Linked DNA regions of Rhodopseudomonas sp. BAL398. The protein of the gene in region 2 interacts with the protein of the main gene of each other region in a pairwise test. Links are inferred from orthologs where the notes say so. Each region holds a gene or a part of one and is shown on either strand. Other genes may lie near its edges.

The links. Proteins that work in one complex are often made in the same cells at the same time.
Region 1: the proteins of RBJ75_RS12650 (region 2) and RBJ75_RS03830 interact in binary tests that used the Escherichia coli proteins (3 or more experiments, as listed by UniProt). The link is inferred for Rhodopseudomonas sp. BAL398 from one-to-one orthologs.

The regions. Positions count from the first base shown.
Region 1 is NZ_CP133111.1:821,449-826,956, reverse strand. The notes cover bases 1,402-4,148. They hold RBJ75_RS03830 (HesB/IscA family protein), read right to left. Parts: upstream 3,106-4,148; coding sequence 2,698-3,105; downstream 1,402-2,697. Other genes in these bases: RBJ75_RS03820 (cysteine desulfurase), read right to left, coding at 3,609-4,148; RBJ75_RS03825 (SUF system Fe-S cluster assembly protein), read right to left, coding at 3,199-3,612; RBJ75_RS03835 (TfoX/Sxy family protein), read right to left, coding at 2,065-2,478; RBJ75_RS03840 (GGDEF domain-containing protein), read left to right, coding at 1,402-2,077. Also shown: RBJ75_RS03845 (DEAD/DEAH box helicase), read left to right, coding at 1-845; more of RBJ75_RS03840, read left to right, coding at 1,007-1,401; more of RBJ75_RS03820, read right to left, coding at 4,149-4,856; Fe-S cluster assembly protein SufD, read right to left, coding at 4,853-5,508. UniProt on the Escherichia coli protein: Is able to transfer iron-sulfur clusters to apo-ferredoxin. Multiple cycles of [2Fe2S] cluster formation and transfer are observed, suggesting that IscA acts catalytically.
Region 2 is NZ_CP133111.1:2,648,889-2,654,456, reverse strand. The notes cover bases 2,432-5,238. They hold RBJ75_RS12650 (2Fe-2S iron-sulfur cluster-binding protein), read left to right. Parts: upstream 2,432-3,578; coding sequence 3,579-3,899; downstream 3,900-5,238. Other genes in these bases: RBJ75_RS12640 (NAD(P)/FAD-dependent oxidoreductase), read left to right, coding at 4,558-5,238; RBJ75_RS12645 (acyl-CoA thioesterase), read right to left, coding at 3,922-4,377; RBJ75_RS12655 (Hpt domain-containing protein), read left to right, coding at 3,090-3,467; RBJ75_RS12660 (negative regulator of septation ring formation), read right to left, coding at 2,432-2,701. Also shown: more of RBJ75_RS12660, read right to left, coding at 1-2,431; more of RBJ75_RS12640, read left to right, coding at 5,239-5,568. UniProt on the Escherichia coli protein: Ferredoxin are iron-sulfur proteins that transfer electrons in a wide variety of metabolic reactions. Although the function of this ferredoxin is unknown it is probable that it has a role as a cellular electron transfer protein.

The DNA.
Region 1 (5,508 bases), 1.8 Mb from region 2 along the record:
ATGAGAAGCGCGATACCCTGCGCCGGCTGCTGCGCGACGCCACCGACCTGCAGAACGCCATCATCTTCTGCAACCGCAAGCGCGAGGTCGCGCTGCTGGCGAAATCGCTGCAGAAGCACGGCTTCAGCGTCGGCGCGCTGCATGGCGACATGGAGCAGTCGGCCCGCACCGCGGCGCTGGACGCGTTCCGCAAGGGCGAATTGCCGATCCTGGTGGCCTCCGACGTCGCCGCCCGCGGCCTCGATATTCCCGAGGTCAGCCACGTCTTCAATTTCGACGTCCCGCATCACCCCGACGATTATGTCCATCGGATCGGCCGTACCGGCCGCGCCGGTCGCGCCGGCACCGCGATTTCGATCGTGGCGCCCTCGGACGCCAAATCCATCGCGGCGATCGAAAAGCTGATCGGCCAGGACATCCCCCGTGCCGAGGCCGGCCCGCAGGGCGAGTTCGAAGCCGACGAGCCGGAAGCCGAGCGTCCGGTCCGCACCCACCGCCGCTCCACTGAGCCGCGCTCGCGCGGTCCGCGCCGCGAATCCCGGACGCCGCGGGCCGAGTCGGAGGCACCACGCGCCGCCGCGGCCAGCGAACAGCCCCGCGAAGCGGACGCCCGCGAGCCGCGCAGCGAGCCCCGTGAACCGCGCAAGCCGCGTCGCGAGCCGCGCCGCGCCCCGGAGCCCGCGCATGCGACCCTGGCCCCGGTCATCACCGCCGCTCCGGCCTCGCACGCGCCCTCGATCGGTCGCGCCGCGGCGCCGCAGACACCCCGCGACGCACAATCGGAGCCCGCCGATCATTCGCATCTGCCGGCATTCCTGCTGCGCCCGGTCCGCGCCCGCGGCTGAGCACGGGGCTAGGCCTACGCAAATCTACCTAAGTTGTTTACCGGGTATTCATCGTCTGAGGCTAGCCTACCTGCGATTGTGAATGCCGCGTGTTCACGGTTGCGAATGGCGTTTCTTCACGGTCTGGAACGTAGGCAAAGCTGCCTGCACTGGGGATGCTTGTGGCAGTCGAAATCCAGGACGAACACGAGAGAACGATCGGCTATGCCGAGATCGCCCTCGCCCAGATCAAGGCGTTGCGGCAAGGCGCCATGCCGCGCAATTTCGAAATCTGGTACGTCTATGCGACCGGCTACAACGCCGCGCTCAACGAGGCGATCAACGAGACCCTCGCGCGCAACGGCAAACTGTCCGACGCCGAGCTCGATCAGATCTACGAGACCTATCTGTCCCATGGCAGGACGACCAACCGGATCGACAAGATCGGCGCCCGCGTCGTCACCGAAATCGGCGATGTGATGTCGCTGATCAGCGACGCGCTGGGCACCACCGCGAGCTTCGGCGACAATCTGCAGGGCGCCAGCCAGACGCTCTCGCTCGCCAGCGACCGCGATCAGATCAAGGCCATTGTCGAGCGGCTGGCGATTTCGACCCACGAGATGCAAAGCGCCAATTCGGCGCTGGAAGAACGGCTGAGCAAATCCAAGCTCGAGATCAACAATCTGCAGGTCAGCCTCGACGCGATCCGGGCCGAAAGCCTGACCGATCCGCTGACCGGCCTCGGCAATCGCAAGCATTTCGACCGCGCGATCGGCGAAGCGGTGCGCGACGCCAGTGCCAAAGGCCAGCCGCTGTCGCTGCTGATGCTGGATATCGATCACTTCAAGTCGTTCAACGACAATTACGGTCACCTCACCGGCGATCAGGTGCTGCGCCTGGTCGGCCAGTCGCTGCGGCACAGCATCGATTGCAAGGACATCACCGCGCGCTATGGCGGCGAGGAATTCGCCGTGGTGCTGCCGAACACGCCGCTGCGCGACGCCATCACCCTGGCCGAGAACATCCGCCGGATGGTGATGTCGAAGGAATTGAAGAAGAAGTCGACCGGCGAAATCCTCGGCCGGGTGACGCTGTCGGTCGGCGTGTCGGCGCTGAAACCCGGCGAGGATTCCGACGCCATGATCGACCGCGCCGACGCCTGCCTCTACGCAGCCAAGCGCAACGGCCGCAATCGCGTGATCTGCGAGACCGATCCGGAATTCCTCTGCATCCAGCAGACTCAGGTGGCCTGAGCCGATCTGGTTCGGCGCTTGGCCGCGGCCTTCTTGGTCGCGGCCTTTTTGGTCACCGGCTTGCGTGCCCTGCCGCGCTTGGCGAGCGCCGCGCGCTGCGCCGCCGCCAGCGCCCTGCCCGCCCACTCGGCCAGTTCCTCGGGATCGTCGTAGAGCCGCTCCGGCAATTGCCAATAGGAGCCCACCGTCACCGTCTTGACCTTGGTCTGATACTGAAACGGCCCGGCGCCCTCGGCCGCGAAGCGTGCGATACTATCCGCATCGGCGCGCAGATAGATCGCGCCGCGCAGCACCAGCGCGAAATTGACGCCGTCGACGGAAATGCCGAAGCCCGAGAACATCCGCCGGATCGACACCGGGCCGAAGGCGGCGAACAGCTCGATCAGGAAATCGCGGTCCATGCGGCATCGCCCTGGCGAAAGCAATCTCTCATCCCGTCATCCTGACCAATGTCGTCATTGCGAGCCGAGGTCGGCGCGCAGCGCCGTCCGACAGCAAAGCAATCCCGCCGTCCCGATCTAAGACCAGATTGCTTCGTCGCTTCGCTCCTCGCGATGACCACGCGGCGGATTCCGTCCGACGACCAAGGCTCGACGGGGGCCTAAAGGCGTCGAGAGGTGTCAGCTGTCGATCGTCGCGGCGGTCAGCTGCACCGATTCGCCGCAGCCGCAGGCGCCGGTCTGGTTCGGATTGTTGAAGATGAACTGCGACTGCATCTTGTCGGCCTTGTAGTCCATCTCGGTGCCGAGCAGGAACAGCACGGCCTTGGGATCGACCAGGATCTTGACGCCCTTGTCCTCGACCACTTCGTCGTTCGGCCGCACGTCATGGGCGTATTCGACGGTGTAGGACTGGCCGGCGCAGCCGCCATTCTTGATCCCGACCCGCAGGCCGACGATTTCGGAATCGGCTCGCCCGGTCAGTTCGCGCACCCGCGCGGCGGCGGCCTCGGTCAGTCGCATCACCTGCGGCCGCGGACGCGGCTTCGGCTTGGCGGGATTGCTGGCAGCTGGTGTCATCTCGGTCATTTGTGCAGTCCTCGGCGCGGTTCAAGGCCGCCCGTTGTTGCTTCGCCCGTCGTTACTTCGGCGACTGGTCGCTCCGTCACAGGGATCGACGCATCACCACATATTCAGCACAAGCCGGGCCTCGTCGGTCATCCGTTCCGGCGTCCATGCCGGTTCCCAGACGATATTGACATTGACCACGCCGACGCCCGGCACGGTGGCGACCGCGTTCTCGACCATCATCGGCATTTCGGCCGCCGCCGGACAGTTCGGCGTGGTCAGCGTCATGTCGACGTCGACGGTGCGATCATCCTTGATATCGACCTTGTAGATCAGGCCGAGTTCGTAGATGTCGGCCGGAATTTCCGGATCGAACACCGTCTTCAGCGCGGCGACGATTTCGCTGCCGAGCCGTTCGGTCTCGTCAGCGGACAGCGCCGACACGGTCTGCATATTGGCCTTGGCAGCCGTCGCATCGGTGTTGGGGTCGGTCGTGTGGCCGGTCTTGGCTTCCACAGTATCTGTCATGAAAACAATTCCCGCGCCTTGATCAGCGCCTGTGCGAGATGGTCGACTTCCTCACGTGTATTATACATGCCGAACGAGGCCCGGCACGTCGCGGTCACCTGGAAACGCTCCAAAAGCGGCATCACGCAATGGGTTCCAGCGCGAACCGCCACGCCCTGCCGGTCGATCACGGTGGCGATGTCGTGCGGATGCGCCCCCTTCATCTCGAATGATATCACCGGTCCCTTGCCCTTGGCGGTGCCGATCATCCGTAGCGAATTAATCTCACGCAGCTTGGCTTCGGCATAAGTCAAAAGATCGTGTTCATGCGCCGCGATCCGCTCCTTGCCGATCGAATTGACGTAGTCGATCGCAGCCCCCAGCCCGACCGCCTCGACGATCGCCGGGGTGCCGGCCTCGAATTTGTGCGGCGGGTCGCCGTAAGTGACCCAGTCCTGCGCCACTTCGCGGATCATTTCGCCGCCGCCGAGGAACGGGCGCATCGCCACCAGCCGATCGTATTTGCCGTACAGCACGCCGATCCCGGTCGGGCCGTACAGCTTGTGGCCGGTCATGATGTAGAAATCGCAGTCGATGTCCTGGACGTCGATCGCCATGTGCACGGCGGCCTGGCTGCCGTCGACCAGCACCGGAATGCCGCGGTCATGCGCCAGCTTCACCACGTCCTTGACCGGGACGATGGTGCCGAGCGCGTTCGACATCTGGGTGATCGCCACCAGCTTGGTGCGCGGGCTCAGGAGCTTTTCAAACTCCTCGATCAGGAAATTGCCCTCGTCATCGACCGGCGCCCATTTGATCACCGCTCCCTGGCGCTCGCGCAGGAAGTGCCACGGCACGATGTTGGAATGGTGCTCCATGATCGACAGCACGATCTCGTCGCCCTCGCCGATATTCGGCCCGCCCCATGACGACGCCACGAGATTGATCGCCTCGGTGGCGTTGCGGGTGAAGATGATCTCCTCCGAGCGCTTGGCATTGAGGAATTGCTGCACCTTGCTGCGGCCGCCCTCATAGGCCTCGGTCGCCGCATTGGCGAGGTAATGCAGCCCGCGATGAACATTGGCGTATTCGGTCTCATAGGCCCGCGTCATGCACTCCAGCACCTGCCTGGGCTTCTGCGCCGAGGCGGCGTTGTCGAGATAGACCAGGGGCTTGCCATAGACCTTCAGGGCCAGCGCGGGAAAGTCCTCGCGCACCCTGGCGACGTCGTAGGAACCGTTGAGAACCGCCGGATGCGTGCTCATGCCCGGGCCTCCAGCCAGCGCGACGCCGCGCCAATCGCCAGCTCGCGCAATTGATCGTCGACGATCGATTCGATCGCCTCACCGACGAAGGCCTGGATCAGTAGCGACTCGGCGTCCTTCTCCGGCAGGCCGCGGGCGCGCAGATAGAACAGCAGCGATTCGTCGAGCGCCCCGGTGGTGGCGCCGTGACCACAGGCGACGTCGTCGGCGAAGATTTCCAGCTCCGGCTTGTTGTCGGCCTCGGCCTCGTCGGACAACAACAGCGCCCGCGTCATCATCTTGGCGTCGGTCTGCTGCGCCGGCTGCCGGACATTGATGCGGCCCTGAAACACCGAATGGCCGCGGTCGTCGAGCACGGCGCGAAACACCTCGCGGCTGGCGCAATGCGGCACGTCGTGATTCATCACCAGCGTGGTGTCGGCATGTTGCTTGCCGTTGAGCAAGTTGACGCCGTTGGTCTCGACCCGCGAATACTCGCCGGCGACATTGATCACCGCCTGATAGCGGCTGACCAGCGTGCCGGTGGTCATGCCGAACGTGTTGACATGGGCGTGGGCGCCGACGTCGATCAATGACGATGTGATGTTGAAGGCCTCGCGGCTGTCTTCCACCAGACGGACATGATCGAGCCGGGCGCGGTCGCCGACCGCGA
Region 2 (5,568 bases):
CCGACAGCGAACGCTCAACGTCGGTGGAGAGCGACCTGATCTCGTTGGCGACATCGCTGGACGCCGACACCAGCGCGTTGCGCGCCTCGTTGGCGCTGCCCATGATCGAGTTGGCGGCGTTGGCGCCGACCGCGGTCATCGCGCGTTCGACTTCCGACGAGGTCAGTTTGAGGTGCTCGCCGACTTCCGAGGACACCGTCAGCAGCGATTGCTGCGCGGCGCGGGCGCCGGTCTGGATCGTCTCGCTGGTGTTGACGGCGAGGTTGGTCAAGGAGCGCTCGGCGTCCGCGACGTGCGACTTGATGCCGTTCGACAATTCCTCGGCGCGCGCCATCAGCGTATCGCTCGCCTGGCGTCCGCTGCTCTCGAAACGGCCGGCGACGGCCTCGACGCGCGAGCCCAGCAGATCCTCGAACTGGCTGACGCGAATGTCGATGTCGTTGGCGACGGCGCCGACATGGGTTTCTAGGCCTTCGTGGATTTCCTGGAACCGGGCGCCGACGGTGCTGGCGAGCTGGTTGCTGCGCGCGTCGATGGTTTCGGTCACGTCGTTGATGCGCTGATCGATCGCATTGATCGCCTGGCTGGTTCCGTCGGTCAGCGTCGTGGTGAGATGAACCAGGCGCGAATCGATGGTTTGCACCGCCTGGGTGGCGCCATCGGTCAGCGCCGAGGTCAGATGGGTCAGACGGCTGTCGATCGATGCGATCGCCTGGATCGCCCCGGTGGACAGCGACGTCGTCAGATGGGTCAGGCGCTGATCGATCGACTCGACGGCGTGCTCGGCGCCGCTCGACAGCGTCGTGGTCAGCGTCTCGATCCTTGTGTCGATGGTTTCGGTCATCGACGTCGCGCGGTCGTCGAAGGTCTGTTCCAGCGACTTGAGATGGCCGCCGATCGCGTCGTCGAAGGTCTGGATCTTGGTGTGCAGCGAGCCGTCGAGATTGGTGACGCGGGATTCGAACGTGGTCTCGAACTGGGTCAGGCGATGATCCAGCGCGGCGCTGATGGCGCCGCCATTGGCGGTCAGCCTGGTGTCGAAGCTGTCGACATAGGACTTCAGCGTCTCGGAAATGTCCTGGGTACGCTGCCCCATCCGCTCGACGATCTCGCCGCCATAGGTCTTCACGGTGCGGTCGAATTCGGAGATGTGCTTGGTGATCAGCGCGCCCAGCATGCCGCTGTCGCGAGAGAACTTCTCGGCAAGCTCGGCGCCCTGATCCTTCACCAATTCGTCGAACGCGCTCATCTGCAGGCTGAGGGTGTCGTGGGCGTTCTCGGTCTGGCTGACCACCTTGGCGACCAGCGTATTGACGGTGACGTCGAGGGCTTCGCTGGCCTTGTCGCCGCTGGCCAGGACCTGGCTGGCGAGACGGTTGCCGGCGTCGTCGATCTTGCTGACCAGATCGCCGCTGCGCAGTTCGAGCTCCAGCAGCAGGGAGTCGCTGGAGTTCTTCAGCGAATCGTGGACCTGCTCGGTGCGATCGGAGATGCCGTCGACGATGGTGGAGGAGCGCTGCTCGAACTCGCTGGTGATGCGATCGAGGCGTTCGTTCAGCATGTCGTTGACGCGGTCGGCGAGGTCGACGAACTCGGCATGGACGTGGCCGGTCTTGAAATTCAGGCTGGCGGTCAGCCGTTCGCTGGCGTCGAGCACGGCGCGGGTGGTTTCGGCGCTGGCCTCCTCGAACCGGTCGAGCAGGTCGCCGCCGCGCTCGCCGAGCGCCAGGATCATGTTGTCGCCGGCATTGCTCAGCGATGTGGTGATATGCGCGCCGCGCTCTTCCAGCGCGCCGGTGATGCTCTTTGCCACCTCGTCGACGCGCGACGCGATCGCGTCGGAGATCAGCGCGATGTCGTGGCGCAGGTCGATCTGCACGCCGGAGATGGCGCTGCGAACCTGCTCGGCCTGGCCGACCAGATTGTCGCGCTGATGCGCGATGTCCTGCAGCAGCGCGCGGATCCGCACTTCATTGTCCGAAAAGGCGCGCTCAAGCGCGGAGACTTCGCTGGTCACCAGGGTTTCGAGCTCGCCGGCGCGCGCGATCGCGCGCTCGACGCCGTCGCCCATCGCGGCGACCTCGCGGCGGATCGCCTGACCCACGGTGACCATGGAGTCGCTGGCCGCGCCTTCGGGCTCGGAGAAACGGATTGCGACCTGGGCCATCGACTGCGCAATCATCCGCAGCTCCTGGCCGCGCCAGGCCAGGCTCGCCAGGAAATAGAACAGCATGACCGGCGCGAACAGCAGCGCGACCAGGCCCACCAGCGCCATGGTTCCACCGCTGCCCTGGCCGATGAAGGACTGCAGCGACGGCAGGAAAGCCACGGTCAGCAACCCGGCGCCGACCACCCAGATGCCGGCGAACACCGAAGCCAGCATGTAGACATTGCGGGCGGGGCGGCCCTTTTGAATGGCCTGCAGCAATTCGCCGATGGTTTCTCGATCGTCATTGGCGGGGCGCCGCGCAAAGCTCGGTTCTTCGATCGGCTCGTAGCTCGGGCGTTCATTGCCGATCGGGCGGTCGAAGCCGCCATCGTCGAAACCAGGCGCGGGCGCGGCTGCTGGCTTCGACGCACTCTCCGTGCCGATCGTGATCTGATCGTGCCCGTCGTCCGGCGCGTCGCTGATATTCAGGGCTTCCTGAATTGCGGACAGCGCGACTTCGGTCGGATCTTTGATCTTGGGATTGTTCGCCATGGTGGTCTACGCCCTTGTTGTACGCATCCGGGGGACCCCGCGCGATCGGTGACCGCAGCATGTCTCCGGCTCAGGTGCTTCAAGCCGGGCGAAATCGAACCCCTATGCGCCCAGCTTGTCAGCCACTTCCGCAAACATCCTATGGGCTCAAACGAGCGAATGAAATGGTTGCTGTTAATAACATGTTAATCATCGTTAACGGCAGTTAGGACTCGCCCGGTCAGTTACCGGCGAAAAACCCCGGAGCACCGGTCAAATCGTGGCAATATGTCGGCAAAACCGCGGCAAACTTGCGGCGATACCCGGCAATGATCCGTTAACCAATTTTGTGGTTGGTTAGCAGAAATACCAATGCGGGGGCGCGGCCGCCGGCGGTTCGGGGATAACTATGCCACTGCATCTTGAACGGGTTGAATGGATGCCATCGCCGCCGCTGGTGCCGGATTTGGAACCGCTTGATCTTGCGCATCTGGCGCGGATGACGCTGGGCGATGCCGGGCTGGAGCGCGAGGTGCTGGCGCTGTTCGTGGCGCAGGCCGACAGCCTGATGGCGATACTGGCGGCGCTGCCGGACGATGCCGCGGCACTGGCGCATACCTTGAAGGGATCGGCGCGGGCGATCGGCGCGTTCGGTGTGGCCGACGCCGTGGTTGAGCTCGAGGCCGCGCTGCGGCGCGGCGATGACGCGGCGCTGGCGCTGCTCACGCTGGGCTGCGCGGTCGACGCCGCGCGCGAGGCGATCGGCGTCCGGCTGGCGCGGACCTGATCCGGATCAAATCCGCCGCGCGGAATAGGCCGATTGCGCCGCGGACGCTGGCGGAATCCGGATCGACCCGCTATAGGACGGCCCGTATCCCCTCAGTCCCGATGAGCGAGCATGGCCAAGATTGAATTTGTGAGTCACACCGGCGAATCCCAGATCGTCGACGTCGAAACCGGCGCGACGGTGATGGAGGCGGCGATCCGCAACGCGGTCCCGGGCATCGAGGCCGAATGCGGCGGGGCCTGCGCCTGCGCGACCTGCCATGTCTATGTCGACGAGGCGTGGCGCGACAAGGTCGGCGGCCCGACGCCGATGGAAGAAGACATGCTGGATTTCGGCTTCGACGTGCGGCCGAATTCGCGGCTGTCGTGCCAGATCAAGGTCACCGACGAACTCGACGGCCTCAAGGTCAGCATCCCCGAACGCCAGGCCTGAGGCGCCGGCCGGCGGGCTCGCGCTAGCCCAGCGCGACGCCGCGCAGCGCCCAGCGCCGCAGATTGCCGATGATCTCCTCGGTCAGCGGCGTCGGCTTGCGCGTGACCTCGTCGACCAGCACGGTGATCGAGCGCGCCGAGGCGACGCAGATCCCGTCGGAAAACACCACCTGATCGAAATGCGTCGAGGTGCGGCCGAGCCGGACCACGCCGAGCCCGAGCTCGATCTTGCCGGGCCAGTGCAACTCGCTGCGAAAATGGATGTCGAGCCGCACCAGCACCCAGCTCAGCCCCGGCGGCATCAGCCCGTTGGCCTTGTCCTTGACCAGGCTGACCCGGCCGGATTCGAAATAGCTGGAATAGACCGCGTTGTTGACGTGGTTGTTGGGGTCGAGGTCGGCGAAGCGGACATTGTCCGACAATCGATAGGGAAAATCGTCCAGAACCGGCAGCGCAGCGTCGCGGGATCGTGCAGTCAAGGCGGTTTCTCCTGGTTTCTTGTGCTTTTGGCCCATTGAGCCGGTTTCTTGCGCCAGGACAAGGTGGCGGCCGGCCGAGCCGGCATAATTATGCCTTTCCTCGCCGGGCCTGCTTGGCTAGACAATCTGCGGCCGGAACGGCCCCCTTCGCCGCCTCTGTTCAACCGAAAAGAATCAATGATGACCGACGTGATCAAAACCGATGTGCTGATTGTTGGCGCGGGCCCCTGCGGACTGTTCGCCGTGTTCGAACTGGGCCTGCTGGATATCAAGGTCCATCTCGTCGACATTCTCGACAAAATCGGCGGCCAATGCGCCGAGCTGTATCCGGAAAAGCCGATCTACGACATTCCGGGCATTCCGCTGATCACCGGCCACGGCCTCACCGAAGCGCTGATGGAGCAGATCAAGCCGTTCAATCCGCAATTCCATCTCAACGAGATGGTGGAGCACGTCGAAAAGATCGGCGATCCGGGTTTCCGCGTCACCACCGACGCCGGCACCGTGTTCGAATGCAAGGTGCTCGTTGTGTCCGCCGGCGGCGGCTCGTTCCAGCCGAAGCGGCCGCCGGTGCCGGGCATTGAGGCCTATGAGGGGAGTTCGGTGTTCTACGCCGTGCGCAAGATGGAGCAGTTCCGCGACAAGGACATCCTGATTGTCGGCGGCGGCGATTCGGCGCTGGACTGGACGCTGAACCTCAACCCGCTGTGCAAGAGCATGACGCTGGTGCATCGCCGCGACGATTTCCGCGCCGCGCCGCATTCGGTCGAGCAGATGCGCGCGCTGGTCGCCGCCGGCAAGCTCGATCTGAAGATCGGCCAGGTCACCGAGCTGAAGGGCGCGGACGGCCAGCTCACCGGCGCCGTCGTCAAGGGCAATGACAACAACCTGTCGGACGTCACCTGCAACGCCATGCTGCCGTTCTTCGGCCTGACCATGAAGCTCGGCCCGGTGGCCAATTGGGGCCTGGAGCTGGAGAATAATCTGGTCCCGGTCGACACCGGCACCTTCGAGACCAACGTCCCCGGCATCTTCGCGATCGGCGACATCAACACCTATCCGGGCAAGCTGAAGCTGATCCTGTCGGGCTTCCACGAGGGCGCGCTGATGGCGCAAAAGGCGGTCAAATACGTTTACCCCGACAAGCGCGTAGTGTTTCAATACACCACCTCGTCGTCGAGCCTGCAGAAG